Linked DNA regions of Telluria mixta. The protein of the gene in region 1 interacts with the protein of each later gene in a pairwise test. Links are inferred from orthologs where the notes say so. Each region holds a gene or a part of one and is shown on either strand. Other genes may lie near its edges.

Region 1 (9,136 bases):
TTCCTCTTTTTATGGGATGCGGGGCTTGGGCTCTAGCTATTGGAGCGGCGCCTCAACAACCGCTCCATGAAAACCCCCTTGGGATCCTTGGCCTCAGCATCGCATCGATCTCGATTCTCGCATTTCCGATTCCATACATATTCCACTGGAACTGGGAGACGAAGTATTTCGGTGCCGGGATGCTTTCCCTAAGCAGTGGATCAATACTCGGCATCTACCCTATATTATGTATCGCACAGTACAGTTCACTCCCCGTATATTCGCTAATAATTTTCATTTTTCTCGAATGCATAATTACAATATTGTGGTGTCTACGATTCGTGAATATCTACAATTTCATTTACCGCAATGAAACCTTGTTCAATTGCATTTACGTTGAAGAGCCATCTGCCGTCTATTACTCACAACAAGCAGATAAAAATATTATCGAAAAATCACTTAAATTCGAACAGTTTCCGCAGCCGAAATACTTTGCAATTGCAAGCTTGCTTGCACTCTCTTTAATTCCTTTTGCGGCGCCGGCATCACAATATACTGGAGTACCTTTCATCCATATATTTTTAGCCATTTTCGCAACACCGTTAAATCTAATGTTTCTTGGATTGACCACGAAAGGATGGCTTGTATTTTATTATTATCCAATGAAGATAAAAAAGAAGACAAAAAAATTGGTTTATGTCGACATATCATCGCGACCAACCACCATTTGACGCAAAAAAAATACGGAATGGCACATCATTTCCAAAGGTCAACAATGATGCAAGAAGTAAAATTATGAGTTGACACGAGTTTTACCGTTAGGGAGATAGAAATATGAGAAATAACACTTGGACTGGCAACACATCTAGCCCGGGAGCCACTTGAAGGTTGTCGTGAAGCTTGCTTTAGTCGAGGTATTATTTTCTCTCTATTTGCAACCGCGCTCGCTTTGGGTGCAACCGACTCTTTCCGCTGCTCGGCAATCATCCGGAATATGTCGCTAGCCCGATATAAAATAGCCGGGAATTCGGCACATCGCTGCCCAGAATAGCGTTTGCAAACCGGATTGTCATCCCTGCGGAGGTGAATATCGTGCCATTGAAAATAATCACTGTCGGCGACAAAACCGACCATAGTGGCAAAGTGATCAGCGGTTCCCCGACCCACGACATTCAGGGACGCGCAATCGCCAGGCTCGGCGATCAGGTCGACTGCCCGCAGTTGTATCCCGGCGGTAAACCGCATGGCGTGAACAAGATCATTACCGCACACAAAACGTTGACCGTCGACGGTATGCCAGTGGCGGTCGAGGGCTGTACGACGGAATGCGGGTGCAAACTGCTCGGGAGCTTGTCGGCAACGGTCGGCTGAAGCTCCTGTCGCTAGCCGCGGCCGCTCCGCAACCCCTCCAGATACGGATCAATCACGCACTTCCCCAACGCCAGCAAATCAAAATCCTGCGGATCGAACATCCAGTTGCGGATCAGCCCATCGATCATCGTCCACAGCCCCAGCGCCACGCGGGACGCATCGATGTCGCGCGAAATGAGCCCTTTGTCGATGGCCAGGCGGATCCGGCGTTCGGCGCGCGCCATCCAGTTCGCCATATTATCCTTGCGCCGCTGACGCACCGCATCCATCTCCCCCACGAACTCCACCTTCAGCGTCGCGATCTCGAACACGCGGCGCGCGCCCGGATCGTTGACCGTCCGGTCCAGCACCGCCAGCATGTGATTGCGCAGGTCGACCAGCGGGTCGTCCGACTCCACCTGGTCCAGCACCTGCATCTCCGCCTCCAGCGGCAGGATCGCCCGCTCCATCATCGCGTTGAACAACGCGCCCTTGTCATCAAAGTGCCAATAAATGGCGCCGCGCGTCACACCGGCTGCGGTTGCGATATGCTGCAACGTTGTACGAGAAACACCCTGTTCAACGAACAATTTTTCGGCAGCATCCAAAATGCTGTCGCGGGTCGCTGCCGCCTCTTCCTTGGTTCTGCGGGCCATCCGCCATCTTCTCCGTTTTTATAGGTAAGAAACATTAAACATACACTCGTGATAGTATATCGGGGTTTTCCCAAAAGTCAGTAGTAAAACCGCCTGCCGTACCGAAGAAGTGTTGCAGGACGGTTTTATTCTTTTTTCCACAAGAAGGAAGCATTGAATGCGCTCTGCCAACTCCTCCTCCCTCACCCTGTCCAGGATCGCCGCGTGCACCGTGGTCGCCGTGGCCATGCTGTCGGCCTGCGGCTCCAAGGATAACGCCCAGGCCGGTCCGGGCCCCGCCGGCGCCAAGATGCCGCCTCCTCAGGTCGGCGTCATCACCACCAAGATCCAGTCGGTCGCACTTGAGACCGAACTGCCGGCCCGCGTCGAGGCGATCCGCACTGCCGAGGTACGCGCCCGCGTCAATGGCGTCGTGCTCAAGCGCCTGTTCACCGAGGGCAGCTTGGTCAAGCAGGGCCAGTCGCTGTTCCAGATCGATCCCGAGCCTTACCAGGCCCAGTTGAACGCCGCCCAGGCCGCACTCGGCCGCGCCCAGGCGAACCTGACGTCGACCGCCGCCACGGTCGAGCGCTACAAGCCGCTCGTCGAGGCGCAAGCCGTCAGCAAGCAGGAATTCACGAACGCCGTCGCCGCCCAGAAGCAGGCCGAGGCGGACGTCAACTCGGCCAAGGCCCAGGTGCGCATCGCCAAGATCAACGCCGACTACGCGAACGTGTACGCCCCGATCTCGGGCCGCATCGGCCGCGCGCTCGTGACGGAAGGCGCGCTCGTCTCCGCCACCGAAGCGACGCAGATGGCGCTGATCCAGCAGACCGACAACGTCTACCTGAACATCACCCAGTCCGCCGCCGAACTGCAGCGCCTGCGCAAGAACGCCGGCGACAAGGGCCTCGGGGGCAGCGTTCCCGTGACGGTCGTGGCGGACGATGGCACCGTGCTGCCGACGAAGGGCAAGCTGCTGTTCTCGGACATCACCGTCGACCCGACCAGCGGCCAGATCACCTTGCGCGCCCAAGCCGCGAACCCGGACAACGCCCTGCTGCCGGGCCAGTACGTGCGCGTGCGCCTGGCGCAGGCCGAGCTGCCGAACGGCATCCTCGTGCCGCAGCAGGCCGTCACCCGCGGCGGCCCGAACGGCGATACGCTGACGGTGATCGGCGCGGACAACAAGCCGACGCCGCGCACGGTGAAAATCGGTTCGCAGAACGGCGAGAACTGGGTCGTCACGGATGGCCTGAAGGAAGGCGAGCGCGTGATGGTGGACGGCTTCCAGAAGCTGCAGATGCTGCCGCCGGGTACGCCGGTGCAGCCGGTGCCGTGGACGCCGGTAGGCGCCCCGGCAGCCCCTGCAGCGCCGGCCACTGCGGCCCGCCAGTAAGCAGCAAGGCTAGATAAACAGGAACCACAATGGCACGTTTTTTTATTGACCGCCCCATTTTTGCCTGGGTGATCGCGCTGTTCATCATGGTGCTTGGCGGCGTCGCCATCAAGCAGCTGCCGATCGCGCAGTATCCCACCGTGGCGCCGCCGTCGATCGTCGTCAGCGTCGCCTACCCGGGCGCTTCCGCGCAAACGCTGGAAGATTCCGTCATCTCCGTCATCGAACGCGAGATGAACGGTGCCGAAGGCATGATCTATATGGAGTCGACCAGCCAGGCCAACGGCACCGGCTCCATCACGATCAGCTTCGAGACCGGCACCAATCCCGACCTGGCCCAGGTCGACGTCCAGAACCGCCTCGCGCGCGCGACCCCGCGCCTGCCGGCCGCGGTGACCCAGCAGGGCGTGCGCGTCGACAAGGCCCGCTCGAACTTCCTGCTGTTTACGATCCTCTCGTCCGACGACCCGACCTGGGACACCGTCGCGCTGGGCGACTACGCGTCGCGCAACGTGCTGCCGGAGATCCAGCGGATCAAGGGCGTCGGCCAGGCGCAGCTGTTCGGTACCGAAAAGGCGATGCGCATCTGGATCGACCCGGCGAAGCTGGTCGGCTTCAACCTGTCGCCGGACGACGTCAACACGGCGATCCGCCAGCAGAACGCCCAGGTGGCCTCCGGCACGATTGGCGACCTGCCCGTGGCCAAGGGCCAGCAGATCACCGCGACCGTCGTCGTCACGGGTCAGCTGGCCACCGTCGAGCAGTTCGGCAACATCGTGCTGCGCGCGAATCCGGACGGCTCCACCGTGCGTTTGAAAGACGTCGCCCGCATCGAGATCGGCGGCCAGGCCTACGCCACGTCGACGCGCCTGAACGGCAAGCCGTCGACCGGTATCGGCGTGCAGCTGTCGCCGACCGGTAACGCGCTGGAAACGGCGAAGCTGATCAAGGCACGCATGAATCAGCTGCAGAAGTACTTCCCGAAAGGGATGAAGTACTCGATCCCTTACGACAGCACGAAATTCATCCAGATCTCGATCAGCCAGGTGGTGGAAACCCTGATCGAAGCTGTGATCCTCGTGTTCATCGTGATGTACGTGTTCCTGCAGAACTTCCGCTACACGATCATCCCGACCATCGTCGTCCCGGTCGCCCTGCTGGGCTCCTTCGCGACCCTGCTCGCGATGGGCTTCTCGATCAACGTGCTGACGATGTTCGGCATGGTGCTCGTGATCGGTATCGTCGTCGACGATGCCATTGTGGTGGTGGAGAACGTCGAGCGCATCATGTCCGAAGAGGGCCTGCCTCCGCTGCAGGCGACGCGCAAGGCGATGGGCCAGATTTCCGGCGCCATCATTGGCGTGACGGTCGTGCTGATGTCCGTGTTCGTGCCGCTGGCGTTCTTCGCCGGCGCCGTGGGCAACATCTACCGCCAGTTCTCGATCGTGATGGTGTCGTCGATCGGCTTCTCGGCGTTCATGGCGCTGTCGCTGACGCCGGCACTGTGCGCGCACCTGCTGAAACCCGTGGAAGCCGGTCACCACATGGAGAAGAAAGGCTTCTTCGGCTGGTTCAACCGCACGTTCACGACGGGCGCCAAGCGCTACGAAGGCATCGTCGGCAAGCTCCTCAAGCGTTCCGGCCGCGCGCTGGTCGTGTTCGTCCTGCTGGTCGGTATCGTCGGCCTGATGTTCGCGCGCCTGCCGAACTCGTTCCTGCCGAACGAGGACCAGGGCTACATCATCGCCAACATCCAGCTGCCGCCTGGCGCCACCGCCGAGCGCACCAACGTCGTGCTGCACGCGATGGAAGACTATGTGCTGAAACAGCCGGAAGTGGCCGACATGGTCGCGGTGACGGGCTTCTCGTTCACGGGCCAGGGCCAGAACATGGGCCTCGCGTTCATTCCGCTGAAATCGTGGGACGACCGCAAGGGCAAGGGCCAGAGCGCCCAGGAACTGGCGATGCGCATCACGATGCACATGGGCGCGCTGCGCGACTCGTTCATCTTCGTCGTGAGCCCGCCACCGATCCCGGAACTGGGCCGCGGCACGGGCTTCTCGTTCCGCCTGCAGGACCGCGGCGGCAACGGCCATGCCGCCCTGCTCCAGGCACGTAACCAGCTGCTGGGCATGGCGATGCAGAGCAAGGTGCTGACGGGCATCCGTCCGGAAGGCCTGGAAGACGCGCCGCAACTGAAGCTGAACATCGACCGCGACAAGGCGCAGGCCCTGGGCGTGACGTTCGGCGCCATCAACACGGCGCTGTCGACGTCCCTCGGTTCCGCGTACGTGAACGACTTCCCGAACGCCGGCCGACTGCAGCGCGTGATCGTGCAGGCCGACTCGCCGCAGCGCATGCAGCCGGAAGACCTCCTGCGCATCAACGCCCTGAACACGAAGGGCCAGCCGGTGCCGCTGTCGGCGTTCGCGACGACGCAATGGATCACGGGTCCGATGCAGACGTCGCGCTACAACGGCTATTCGTCGATGAGCATCACGGGCGACGCCGCCGCGGGCTATTCGACCGGCCAGGCGCTGGACGAGATGCAGGCGCTGGCCGCCAAGCTGCCGGCCGGCTTCGCGTATGAATGGACGGGCCAGTCGCGCGAGGAGATCCTCGCCGGTTCGACCGTGTTCGTGCTGATCGGCTTCGCGCTGCTGGCCGTGTTCCTGGCCCTCGCCGCGCTGTACGAGAGCTGGTCGATCCCGGTCGCCGTGCTGCTCGTCGTGCCGCTGGGCGTCCTCGGTTCGCTGATGGCAGCGTCGATGCGCGGGCTGCAGAACGACGTGTACTTCAAGGTCGGCCTGATCACCATCATCGGCCTGGCCGCGAAGAACGCGATCCTGATCGTGGAATTCGCGAAGGACCTGCAGGCGCAGGGCAAGTCGCCGTTCGAAGCGGCGCTGGAGGCGGCCCACCTGCGCTTCCGTCCGATCATCATGACGTCGCTCGCGTTCATCCTCGGCGTGCTGCCGCTGGTGGTCGCCAGCGGTGCCGGCGCCGCGTCGCAGCGCGCGATCGGTACCGGCGTGATGGGCGGCATGCTGACGGCGACGGCACTGGGCGTGTTCTTCGTGCCCGTGTTCTTCGTCGTCATCCGCGGATTCTTCAGGGGCAGCGAACGCCAGCGCAAGAAGTACGCGCACGAAGAAGAAAACACTGTCATCGACTCGAAAATCTGATGAACAACATGAAACGACTCACTCCCCTGGCCCTGGCCCTCGTACTGGCCGGCTGCGTGAACCTGGCGCCCAAGTACGAGCGTCCGCAAGCGCCGGTCGCGGGTGCCTTCCCGACCGTGGAAGGCACCGTCGGCAGCGGCAACGCCGTCGCGAACGAGGCGCCCGCCGCCATCGCGTGGCAGCGCTTCTTCACCGACCCGCGCCTGCAGCAGCTGATCACGCTGTCCCTGGCCAACAACCGCGACCTGCGCGTTTCGATCCTCAACATCGAAGCGGCACGCGCGCAGTACCAGATCCAGCGCTCGAACCAGTTCCCGGCCATTAACGCCGGCATCACGGGCCAGCGCCAGACGACGGGCAAGGACCAGCCGATCAGCAGCGTGTACCAGGCCGGCCTGTCCGTGTCCGCGTTCGAGCTGGACTTCTTCAGCCGCGTGCGCAACCTGTCCGACGCCGCGCTGGCGCAATTCCTCGCCACCGAGGAGGCGCGCAAGACGGCCCAGATCAGCCTGATCGCCCAGGTCGCCAACACGTACCTGACGTTCCTCGCGGACGAGGAACTGCTCTCGCTGACGCAGCAGACCCTGAAGACGCGCGAGGAATCGCTGCGCCTGACCAACCTGCGCTTCGAGAACGGCGTCTCGTCCAAGCTCGACCTGCAGCAGGCCGTGTCGCTCGTCGAACAGGCGCGCACCACGCTGGCCCAGGCCCAGCGCCAGCGCGCGCAGGACCTGAATCTGCTCACGCTGCTGATCGGCCAGCCGATTCCGGACAACCTGCCGACCGGCGCCACGCTTGCGACGACGAACCTGCCGGACCTGCCGGCCGGGATGCCGTCCGACCTGCTGACCACCCGTCCGGACATCCGTTCGGCCGAGCAGCAGCTGGTCGCGGCCAACGCCAACATCGGCGCGGCGCGTGCGAACTACTTCCCGCGCATCACCTTGACGGGCAGCGCCGGCACGGCCAGTTCCGAGCTGTCGGGCCTGTTCAAGAGCGGTACGTTCGGCTGGACCTTCGCACCGCAGGCGATCCTGCCGCTGTTCGACTTCGGCCGCACCCGCGCCGGCGTCGAGGTCGCCCGTGCCCAGCGCGACATCGCCGTCGCGCAGTACGAACGGTCGATCCAGACGGCGTTCCGCGAAGTGGCGGACGCGCTGGCCGGCCAGGCCACGTACAGCGAGCAGCTGCGCGCCCAGCAGGCCGTGGCGGCCGCCGAGACGGACCGCTTCAACCTGTCCGACCTGCGCTACCGCAACGGCACCGCGAGCTACCTCGACCTGCTGGATGCCCAGCGCTCGCTGTTCACCGCGCAGCAGCAGGCCATCCAGGCCAATCTGCTGCGCCTGCAGAACCAGGTCACGCTGTACCGCGTGCTGGGCGGCGGCTGGAGCGAGCCGGGGCCGGCGACGGCAGCCCGCTGATCCTGTCGGCGCGGAATCATTTCCGCGCGCCATTGAGAACGACCCCGACCGGGGCCGGCCGCGATTTCGGTATCATGAAATCGCAGGCCGGCCCCGGTTTAACATTGCATGCACGGGCGGCCCCGGCAGCCGTCGCCGGACGGCGTCCGCCAGGACCGCAACGCGCGCCGAGCCCGGCCTGTCCGGCACGGTCGCCCCATGCGCCGCGCCCCACGCCATGCGACATTTTTTTCGTGCACACTGGAAAGCCATTGTCGCCATCGTCCTGCTCGTGCTGCTGGCGCTGGTGACCGTGAACCCCGGCACCGCCATGCCCGAGCCGCCGTTGGCCATGCGCCTGCGCGCGCACGTGACGGCGCTCGCGGGCGGCCCGCAGGACGCCACCTACATCGGCAACGTGCTGCAGGCGGCCGGCTACGCCGTGCAGGACCGCGGCGGGATCGGCCACGAACGCCGGATCGAGGCGGTGCTGGCCAGCGTTGCCCCGGGCGAGAAGGCGTCTCGCACCTTCATCCTCGGCGCCCGCGATGACGGCGCCGACGAGGGCGCGCCGGGGACGGCGGCCGTGCTGGAACTGGCGCGCCTGCTGGCAGGCGCGCGTCCCAGCCACGGCACCGAGATCCGCTTCGTGTTCTTCCTCGCGCCGAAAGCCGTCCCAATCCCGGGTGCCGACGACGACGTTCCCGCCGACGAGCGTCCCGGCAGCTTCATCGCCTACGTCGGCAGCCTCGCCTCGTCGCGCGAGGTGCAGGATGCGCTGTCGGCCTTCCAGAGCGTGGCGGCCGGCCCGGCCCACGGCCTCGCGACGCCGGCCTACATGCAGGGCGTCACCCTATCCGACCGCGCCGGTTGGCACCGTCCCGGCGCCGGCCAGCCCGCCCTCGTCCTCACGGACACCTCGTTCACGCGCTTCCCGTACCGCCAGGCGCAAAACGCCGCACCCGAGGCGGACGAACCGCCCGAGCAGGTCGTGTATGACGGCATGGCGCGCGTGGTGAGCGGCCTCGCGCGCACGCTCACGGCGCTGGCTGCCGGACAGCGCGGGTAAGACCCGGCCCGCCCGCCACCGTGGCGCCCGCTGTGGTCTCCTGCTGTGCGCGCGGATACAGCCAGCCGAAGATGACGGTCGCCGCCGCGGCCCCGGCCAGCTGGGCCAGCACATAG
Region 2 (9,112 bases), 1.0 Mb from region 1 along the record:
GCTGCTGGACGCCTGGAAGGAAGCGTACAACTCGCTCGCCAAGCTCCTGATCGAAGCGGAAGCGAATTTGTACAGCACGGCCGGCATCCAGCCGGGCGAGACCCGTCCGATGCGCGTCGTAGAAGTCAAGACGGAATCCGTCAACGTGCTGTCGATCCGTTTCGTCCCTGCTGACGGCAAGCCGGTCCCCGCGTTCAAGCCGGGCCAGTACGTGAGCGTCGCCGTCGACCTGCCGGGCGGCCGTCACCAGCTGCGCCAGTACAGCCTGTCGGATGCGCCGAATGGCGAAAACCTGCGCATCTCGGTGAAGCGCGAGGACGGCGTGGCCGACACGCCAGCCGGTGAAGTGTCGAACTGGCTGCACGCTAACGTGAAGGTCGGCAGCACGCTGCAGGTGTCGCACCCGTTCGGCGAATTCCTGCCGGAGACGGAGGGCAACGCGCCGCTCGTGCTGCTGTCGGCCGGCGTGGGTGTCACGCCGATGGTGTCCGCGCTGAAGCGCGTGGCGCAGGTGAATCCGCAGCGCCGCGTGATCTTCGCGCACGCCGCACGCGACGCCGGCCATCACGCGCTGCGCGTGGAAGTCGACGCGCTGCAGGCCGCGATGCCCAACCTGTCGGTCGTGACCTTCCACGAAGATGCACGAGGTGCTGCAGGCGTCATCGAAGGCCGCATGGACGTGGCCAAGCTGCCGACATGGCCGCGCGAAGAAGCCGAAGTGTACCTGTGCGGTCCGCACAAGTTCATGCAGGCCCAGTGGCTGGGCCTCCTGAACGCGGGCGTGCCGGCCGGCCGCCTGCACCGCGAGGTGTTCGGGCCGGAGCTGCTCGACCATCTGCTGTAACGAGAAAGCCGGCCTTCGCGCCGGCTTTTTTAATTCACGACCTGGATGAGCTTTCCGCTCACGGTCCGCTGCGACGGGTTGCCATAGACGCGGATGCCGCCGGAGCCGCCGTTCTGCGCGACGAGCGACTGGCGCACGTGCGCGGTCATGCCGCCCGATCCCGTCGACGACAGGTCCGCCTGCTCGCTGACGAGATCCGCCAGGTCAAGGTGGCCGGAACCGTTCGAGCGTGCCGCCAGGCTGCTCACCGCGCCCGTCACGCGCAGCTGGCCCGAGCCGTTCAGGTTCGCCGTCACGCGTTCTCCCTGCATGCGGCCCGCGACCACGCGTCCGGACCCGTTCAGGGACAGGTTGCCGCCGCCGCTCTGCAAGGTCGTCGCGTCGATGCTGCCCGAGCCGTTCTGCGTGACATCCAGGCTGGATACGCGGCCCGTCAGCAGCACCGATCCCGATCCCCGCCCTTCCACCACCAGCGGTCCGCCGTTCAGGTCCTGCACGGACAGGTGACCGGACCCGTCGTGACGCACGCTGGCGAGCCGCGGCACGGTATAGGTCACGCGCACAGGGTTATTGGTGCGGAACGAACGCTCCTTCTCGATGACGAGGCGGTCGCCGCGCAGCTCCGTACGGATGAACGGCAGCAGGTTGCTGTCCGCCTCCACGACCAGCGAGGTGGCCGGGCCCACGCGCACGTCGACCGTGATCGTGCCGTTCACCTCCAGCGCCGGCACGGTGGCGATCGTGCGCTCGTCGCGCGCCGGCAGGCCGTTGCCTTCGATGGAATCGCTGGAGAATGGCGTGCGGACCTGGTAGTCGCCCTCGCCGCCCGGCGCGACGATGATGGCGCAGCCGCCGAGGATGGCGCAGGTGATGGCGATGGCGAGTGAAGTACGCATGGTGGATGGCCTTGTTGTTATTGACCATGCCACTGTAGCAAGGGCATCCGGTGCCGTCCGCCTGCGTGCGACGGACGGCGTAAAACGCGGAACGAACGGAGGAATTCCGCGACGACCGTCAGCGCTGGCCCAGGCGCGTATCGCCGAACAGATGCTTGTGTTCGTGCGGCTGCGAGCGCCAGTACTGCGGCGGCGCGCTGACCGTCGCACCCAGTTCCGCCGCCGCATGCCACGGCCAGCGCGGGTCGTACAGCATCGCGCGCGCCAGCGCCACCAGGTCGGCCTGGCCCGTCTGCACGATGGTCTCGGCCTGCTTCGCTTCCGTGATCAGGCCCACGCCGATGGTCGGCATGGGAGTGTTCGCTTTGATGCGCGCGGCGAACTCGATCTGGTAGCCCGGACCGACGGGGATCTTCTGGTGCGGCGACACGCCGCCGCTCGACACGTGGATGAACTGGCAGCCGAGCCGCTCCAGTTCCTGCGCCAGCACGAGGCTCTGTTCCAGGTCCCAGCCGCCATCGACCCAGTCACTGGCCGAGATGCGCATGCCGACCACCATCTCGGGCGACACGGCCTCGCGCACGGCCTGGAACACCTCGAGCGGGAAGCGCATGCGGTTCTGCAGCGAGCCGCCGTATTGATCGTCGCGTCGATTCGACAGCGGCGACAGGAACTGGTGCAGCAGATAGCCGTGGGCGCCGTGCAGTTCGATGGCGTCCAGCCCCAGCGCATCGGCGCGGCGCGCGGCAGCGACAAAACCGTCCTTCACGCGCTGCAGGCCGGCCGCATCGAGCGCCAGCGGCACGGTCTCGCCCTCCGCATGCGGGAGCGCAGACGGCGCCACGGTCTGCCAGCCGTCCGTATGGTCCACCGGAAGATTCGCGCCGCCATGCCACGGCACTTCGCTCGACGCCTTGCGGCCCGCGTGCGCGAGCTGGATGGCGATCTTGATGGGTGCATGCTTGCGCATCGCATTGACAACGGGCTCCAGCGCGGCCGCGTGCTCGTCGGACCAGAGGCCCAGGTCGGCATAGGTGATGCGCCCCTCCTCCGTCACGGCGGTCGCTTCGATGATGAGCAGGCCGGCACCGGACAGCGCGAGGTGGCCGAGGTGGATCATGTGCCAGTCGGTGGCGTAGCCACGGTCGGCGGAGTATTGGCACATCGGCGCGATGGCGATCCGGTTGGCCAGCTCGAGCGGGCCGAGCCGGATCGGAGAAAACAGCTTGCTCATGGGTACACACTCCCCTTTGCGGTCAAAGGGATAGTCTAGCGCGCATGAGAAAAACGCGCTTTCAGCCGGCGCGCACCACCATGATCCCTGCCCGCAACCCCACGCGCACATCGGGATTCGGAAACACGACGCACTCCTCGTCGTGCTGAACGGTATAAACGGTATCACCGTCGCGCGCGATCACCTCGCCCTTTTTCAACGGCGTGAAGTTTTCGGTATCGCGTCCGAAGCTCATGGTGAACGCATCGGACAGCTTGGTGATCGACTGGGCCGTGTCGAACACGATGGGCTGGTTGCCGCCCGCCTGCGCCTGCCCGCGCAGCAGACCGTCCAGGGCCGAGGCCATGGCCGCGAACTGCGACAGATCGTTCTGCCCCAGCGTGCCGATGCGCCCCAGTTCGACGGTCGTGCCCGCGGCCCCGTGCCGCTCGGCCGTCCACCAACTGTACGTGCCGGCCGACGCCGGGTTCATGATGACGGCTTCGATGCCGCCGAGGCCCAGCCATTCGATCAGCTCGCGGCGGGGAGTCTCCGCGATCAGTTCCGGCACGATGGCGAAGCGCGGATAACGCGAGCCGCGGATCGCCGTGTGCAGGTCGAGGTGCCAGCGGCGTGGACCGCTGCTTTCGAAGAATGCAGCCGTGGCTGCGATCAGCGTGTCCGCGCGGCCTGCTTCGAAGGTGCCGGCGAGATCTCCGCGCTGGTCGCGGAACATGCGGTTCAGGTCCGCGTCGATGAAGCGCTTGCCGGCCGCGATGGCGTCGATGTTCCCGACGCAGAGCATCAGGTCCACCGCGAGCTCGCCCGGCGTGCGCGACAGGGCCTCGATGGCGTAGGCCACCATCTCGATCGGCCCCGTCTCGTCGCCGTGCACGCCCACCGACAGCAGCACGGCGGGACGCTCCGGCATTGGTGTCGCCGTCTTCACGGTCAGCACACCCTTCGCAGGCTGGCCGACCGTGAAGCCGGCTTGCGCGAAGCGGGCGGCTACCTCGCCGAAGTCGCCTTCGGCCAGCGCCCGGATTTCCTTCGGTAAGGTGGCCGCCATCGCTTACGCCACGTTCGCGACGGTGGTGGCGACGGTGGACGCCGCGGTGCCCGATGCGATGCGGTCCGGGCTCGAGCCTTCCGACAGCGACCACACGGCCAGCATCGCCTGCTCCAGGTCCGTCGGCTGGACGTAGCCGGCCGACAGCCCCATCGCCGCGGTCAGCTCGCGCACGGCCGACTGCATGTCGGATGTGGAGCGGCTTGCCGCCAGCACTTCCGTCAACAGGCGTTGCTGCGTGCGGCGCAGGGCCTGCAGCGCGTAGTTGCGCAGCTGTTCCTGCGACTTGCTGGTGGCCGGCAGCTTGAGGCCGCGCTCCAGGGTGTCGATGCCCGCCTGCTCGCGCAGGAGCATGCCGACCCGCAGGAACTCGGCCAGCGACATGCCTTGCGGACGCTGGACGGAGACGGCCGCGAACAGGAACGCGGCCAGCGATTCGACCGTATCGACGGCCTTCCACGCCTGCACGAACGACGACGACAGGCCGGCGTGGCTGTCCGCTTCCGATTTCGCCGGCATCAGCTGGCGCAGTTGTTCCGGCTGGGCGAACAGGTTCGACAGCTCTTCCATGCCGCCGGCACCGGCTTGTTCCGCCGGCAGCGACAGCACGCCTTCGATCACGGTGCGCAGCATCACGCGGGTGCGGACGTCGACGGTCTGCGACACGTCGCGCGGCACGACCAGCGCGTCATGGTCCAGTGCCTCGAACACGGGCGCCAGGTGCAGCGCGGCCCAGGCCTGGCCCCACGCTTTGACGACTTCGGCGTCGTCGATGCGGTGTTCCAGCGCCAGGTCGCGCAGCATCAGCGGACCGCAGCGGTTGACCGATTCGTTGGCCAGCACGGTCGCGAGGATCGCGTTGGCCAGCGGGTGTGCCAGCGGATCGCGCGTGGCGACCAGCTGCGCCGGGAAATACGGGCGCAGGATGGTCTCGGCCCACGGCTGTTCCGTCAGTGGCAGCGCGGCGAGGACGCGCTTGAAGCGGTTCTTGACGTTGGCGACGACGACGGCCAGTTCCGGCGTCGTGAGGCCCAGGCCGAGCGCCTTGCGGCGCTGCAGTTCCGTCTCGCCCGGCAGCTGTTCCAGCTCGCGCGACACGGCGCCTTCCACCTCCAGGCTCGCGATCAGGGCAGCGTAGCCGTCGACGACCGCGCTGTTCGTTTGCGCCTGTGCCTCGCGCACCAGCAGGTGCGTCTGCAGCGTGTTGTCGCGCAGGACCAGCTTCTCGATATCGCCCGTCATCTCGGTCAGCAGGCGGTTGCGTTCGCCCTCGTCCAGCTGGCCCGCGTTGACTTCGGTGTCGAGCCAGATCTTGACGTTGACTTCGTGGTCGGAGCAGTCCACGCCGGCCGAGTTGTCGATCGCATCCGTGAAGATGCGGCCGCCGGCCAGCGCGAATTCGATACGGCCGGCCTGCGTGGCGCCCAGGTTGCCGCCTTCCGCCACGACTTTTACGCGCAGCTCGTTGCCGTTGACGCGGATGTTGTCGTTGGCGCGGTCTTTCACCTGCGCGTGGGTCTCCGTGGAGGCCTTGATGTAGGTGCCGATGCCGCCGTTGTAGAACAGGTCGACCGGCGCCAGCAGGATGCGGTGCATCAGTTCTTCAGGCGTCAGCGACGTCTCTTCGATGGCCAGCGCGTCGCGCACCTGCGGCGACAGCTCGATATGGCGGGCCGTACGCGGGAACACGCCGCCACCTTCCGAGATCAGGTCCTTGTCGTAGTCCTCCCAGGAACTACGAGGCAACGCGAACATGCGCTTGCGCTCGTTGAACGACACGACGACGTCCGGATTCGGGTCGAGGAAGATGTGGCGGTGGTCGAACGCGGCCAGCACTTTCAGCTGGCGCGACAGCAGCACGCCGTTGCCGAACACGTCGCCCGACATGTCGCCCACGCCGACCATCGTCACCGGGGTCGTGCTCATGTCATGGCCCATCTCGTAGAAGTGACGCTTGACGGCTTCGAACGCGCCCTTCGCCGTGATGCCCATCTTCTTGTGATCGTAGCCGTTCGAACCGCCCGATGCGAACGCGTCGCCCAGCCAGAAGCCGCGCGAGACGGCGATGCTGTTGGCGATGTCGGAGAACGTCGCGGTGCCCTTGTCGGCGGCGACCACGAGGTACGGGTCGTCCTGGTCGTAGCGCACGGTGTCGTTAGGGGGCACGATCTCGCCGCGCACGCGGTTGTCCGTCACTTCCAGCAGGCTCGCGATGAACAGGCGGTAGACGGCTTCGCCTTCGGCCGCCACGACGTCACGCGCCGCATCCTTCGGCATCTGCTTGCAGACGAAACCGCCCTTCGAACCGGCCGGCACGATGACGGCGTTCTTGACCATCTGCGCCTTCACAAGGCCCAGCACTTCGGTGCGGTAGTCTTCCATGCGGTCCGACCAGCGCAGGCCGCCGCGGGCGACCGGGCCGCCGCGCAGGTGCACGCCTTCGAAGCGGCGCGAGAACACGTAGATCTCGCGGAACGGACGCGGTTCCGGCACGAGCGCCAGGTGGCTCGTGTCGAGCTTGAAGATGATCTTCTCGCCGTCGTTTTGATAATAGTTGGTGCGCACCGTCGCCATCACGAGGTCGACCAGTGCGGCCATGATTTCCTCGGTGTCGGCGTGGTTGACCTTGGCGAGACCGGCCTTCAGCGCGGCCAGCTTGGCGTCGCCCTCGGCACGTTCTTCGGCGCTGCGTTTCGGGTCGAAGCGCAGCGCGAAACCTTCCACCAGTTCCTTGACGAGGCTCGCGCGCGGGCGCAGCGTCTCGGCCATGTAGCGGGTCGAGAACTTGCTGCCGGCCTGGCGCCAGTAGCTGATGTAGGCGCGCACGAGCTGCACTTCGCGCATCGACAGGCCGCCTTCGATCGTGAGGCCGTTCAGGCGGCCGTCTTCCGCTTCGTCGTTGAACAGTGCGGCGAACAGCTCGTCCGCCACGTCGGCGACGCCGGGTTTCGCCAGCTTGGCGGCGGAATCCGCGTCGACGATCAGACTCGTGATGTAGCGGCGGGTGCCGTCGGCCGTGTCGATCCAGAAGCTCTGCTCACGGTCGATGGCGACGCCGGCGTTCTGCAGCGCCGGCAGGATGCGCGACAGCGACGGCATCGTATTCGTGGAATACAGGCGCAGCGACGTGACGCCCGCTTCATCCGTCTCGATGCGGACGGACACGTGGCCTTGCTCGCCGTTCGCGATGATCGCGTTCACGTCGCGGAAAGCGATTTCCGGTGCCGTCGCGGCCACGTAGTTCACGGGCAGCGTGGGCAGGATCTTGCGCAGCGCGTTGCGGGTCGGGACGTCTTCCACCGTGTCGGTCAGCGCCGTGTAGCGGTCATGCCAGCCGTCCAGCACGGACAGCAGCGGTTTCTGGATGTCGGTTTCCAGGTCGAGCGGATAGCGCGCGGCCTGGGCGATCAGGTAGACGCGGGCCAGCGGACCGTCGGCGACGAGGGTCTGCGTGCGCACGTCGACGGCGCCCGAGCTGTCCTTCAGCGCCTGCGCCAGCGCGGCGACGACGGCGGCGCTGTAGCGCTCGCGCGGCAGGTAGACGAGGACGTTCAGGTGGCGCTGGTACACGTCGCGGCGGGCGAAGACTTTCGCGCGCGGCTGCTTGTACAGCGAGACGACGGAGCTGCACACCTGGGCGAGCCAGTCCGGCTCCGCTTCCAGCGCTTCCGTACGCGGCAGCGATTCCAGGATCTCGAGGAATTTCTCGGCGCGGAAGCCTTCCTGGCGCACGCCGGCGATGGACAGCACTTTCGCCACGCGGCCGCGCGCGAACGGCAGGCGCGCCAGCGGCGTCGACGTGGCGGCGCGGGTGAACAGGCCGACGAAGCAGTGCTCGCCGATGGTATTGCCCTGCGTGTCGGTGTCGCGCACGCCGATGAAGTCCAGCGGCTGGTCGCGGTGCAGGGTGCCGGCCACGTCGGCCTTCACGATCGACAGCGTCTCGTCGCGCTTGGACAGGATCTCGAAGTCGCCCGGGATGTTCTGCAGGCAGGTGCCGTAGACGGGATGCGTGGTGTCCTGCAGCACGCCGATGCGGCTCGGGATGTCGCGTTCCAGCTCGCGCACGCCCGGCTTCACGAAGTAATAGGCGTAGCCGAACGGTTCGAAGCCTTCGTTCTTGGCCCAGTCGAGGAAGGCGGCGACTTCCTGACCGCCCGGGGTGCCTTGCGCGCTGGCCGCGGCGGCGACGGCAGTCATGCGGTCGGCCATGGCGACGGCGTCGCGGTGCACGATGGCGGCGTCGCGCGCGACCATCTGGATGCGCGCGACGAGTTCGGAGAGTTCGTCCTGCGGCAGGTCTTCCGCCAGCAGGCACAGGACGTAGGATTCCAGCGGCGCGCCGGTCTCGCCGACGGCGACCACGCGGCCGGCATCGTCGCGGCGCACGGGCAGCACCGTATTCAGCACGCCCGACGCGACGACGCGCTGGCGGCGCAGCGCCATCACGAACGAGTCGACGAGGTAGGGCATGTCCTCGTTCAGGATCAGCAGGGCGGTCGACATGCCGCAGCGCCCGTCCGTATAACGCATCTGCGCGATCTGGCAGCCGTCCGTCGTGCGCTGCGCCACCTGGGCGAAGGCATCCCACAGGATGGCGGCGAGGTTGCGGGGATCGATGCCGGCGAGGTCGTCCTCGTCCAGGGCGCCGATCCAGGCGCCGATCAGCGCGCCCACTTGTTCCGAGGCGTCGGCCGGCTTGTTCTCATTGACCAGCGCGAGGGTTTGTGTGCGCAGATCGTGAGGCATGTCTTTGTTCATTTTTAGCTTCTCCAAAAGCTGGTTGTTGCGCCGGGTTCGGCGCGGCTTGTGGCCACATGTTCCCGGCTGGTACGGACAGGGTTGTCCCGTCCAGATCTCTTATGCTTCCTGTCTCCGGAAACGATTCGCTATTAAATCATGAAAGGTCGTAAAGACCGGGCAAGCCCAGGATGCGTTCCAGGTCTTCCAGCGCGGCCGCGCACTCGATGGCCAGCTGCGGGTCGGCCAGGTCCTTCGGCTCCACGCGGTCGCGGTAATGACGCTCGACCCACGGCACGAGGCGTGCATACAGGTCTTCCGTCATCAGCACGCCCTGGTGCATCGCGGCC

Evidence for each region.
Region 2: the proteins of P0M04_RS15505 (region 1) and P0M04_RS10965 interact in binary tests that used the Escherichia coli proteins (3 or more experiments, as listed by UniProt). The link is inferred for Telluria mixta from one-to-one orthologs.

Annotation. Positions count from the first base shown.
Region 1 is NZ_CP119520.1:3,478,867-3,488,002, reverse strand. Bases 174-3,069 are described here. They hold P0M04_RS15505 (TetR family transcriptional regulator), read right to left. Parts: upstream 1,986-3,069; coding sequence 1,362-1,985; downstream 174-1,361. Other genes in these bases: P0M04_RS15500 (efflux RND transporter periplasmic adaptor subunit), read left to right, coding at 2,143-3,069; P0M04_RS15510 (PAAR domain-containing protein), read left to right, coding at 1,072-1,350; P0M04_RS15515 (hypothetical protein), read left to right, coding at 174-710. In the rest of the region: more of P0M04_RS15515, read left to right, coding at 1-173; more of P0M04_RS15500, read left to right, coding at 3,070-3,363; P0M04_RS15495 (efflux RND transporter permease subunit), read left to right, coding at 3,393-6,548; P0M04_RS15490 (efflux transporter outer membrane subunit), read left to right, coding at 6,557-7,972; P0M04_RS15485 (zinc-binding metallopeptidase family protein), read left to right, coding at 8,190-9,020; P0M04_RS15480 (aquaporin), read right to left, coding at 8,989-9,136.
Region 2 is NZ_CP119520.1:2,461,518-2,470,629, reverse strand. What follows is about bases 2,030-4,901. They hold P0M04_RS10965 (succinylglutamate desuccinylase), read right to left. Parts: upstream 4,023-4,901; coding sequence 3,036-4,022; downstream 2,030-3,035. Other genes in these bases: P0M04_RS10960 (NAD-glutamate dehydrogenase domain-containing protein), read right to left, coding at 4,026-4,901; P0M04_RS10970 (NADH:flavin oxidoreductase/NADH oxidase), read right to left, coding at 2,030-2,974. In the rest of the region: P0M04_RS10980 (globin domain-containing protein), read left to right, coding at 1-844; P0M04_RS10975 (head GIN domain-containing protein), read right to left, coding at 874-1,740; more of P0M04_RS10970, read right to left, coding at 1,859-2,029; more of P0M04_RS10960, read right to left, coding at 4,902-8,783; astB (N-succinylarginine dihydrolase), read right to left, coding at 8,920-9,112. UniProt on the Escherichia coli protein: Transforms N(2)-succinylglutamate into succinate and glutamate.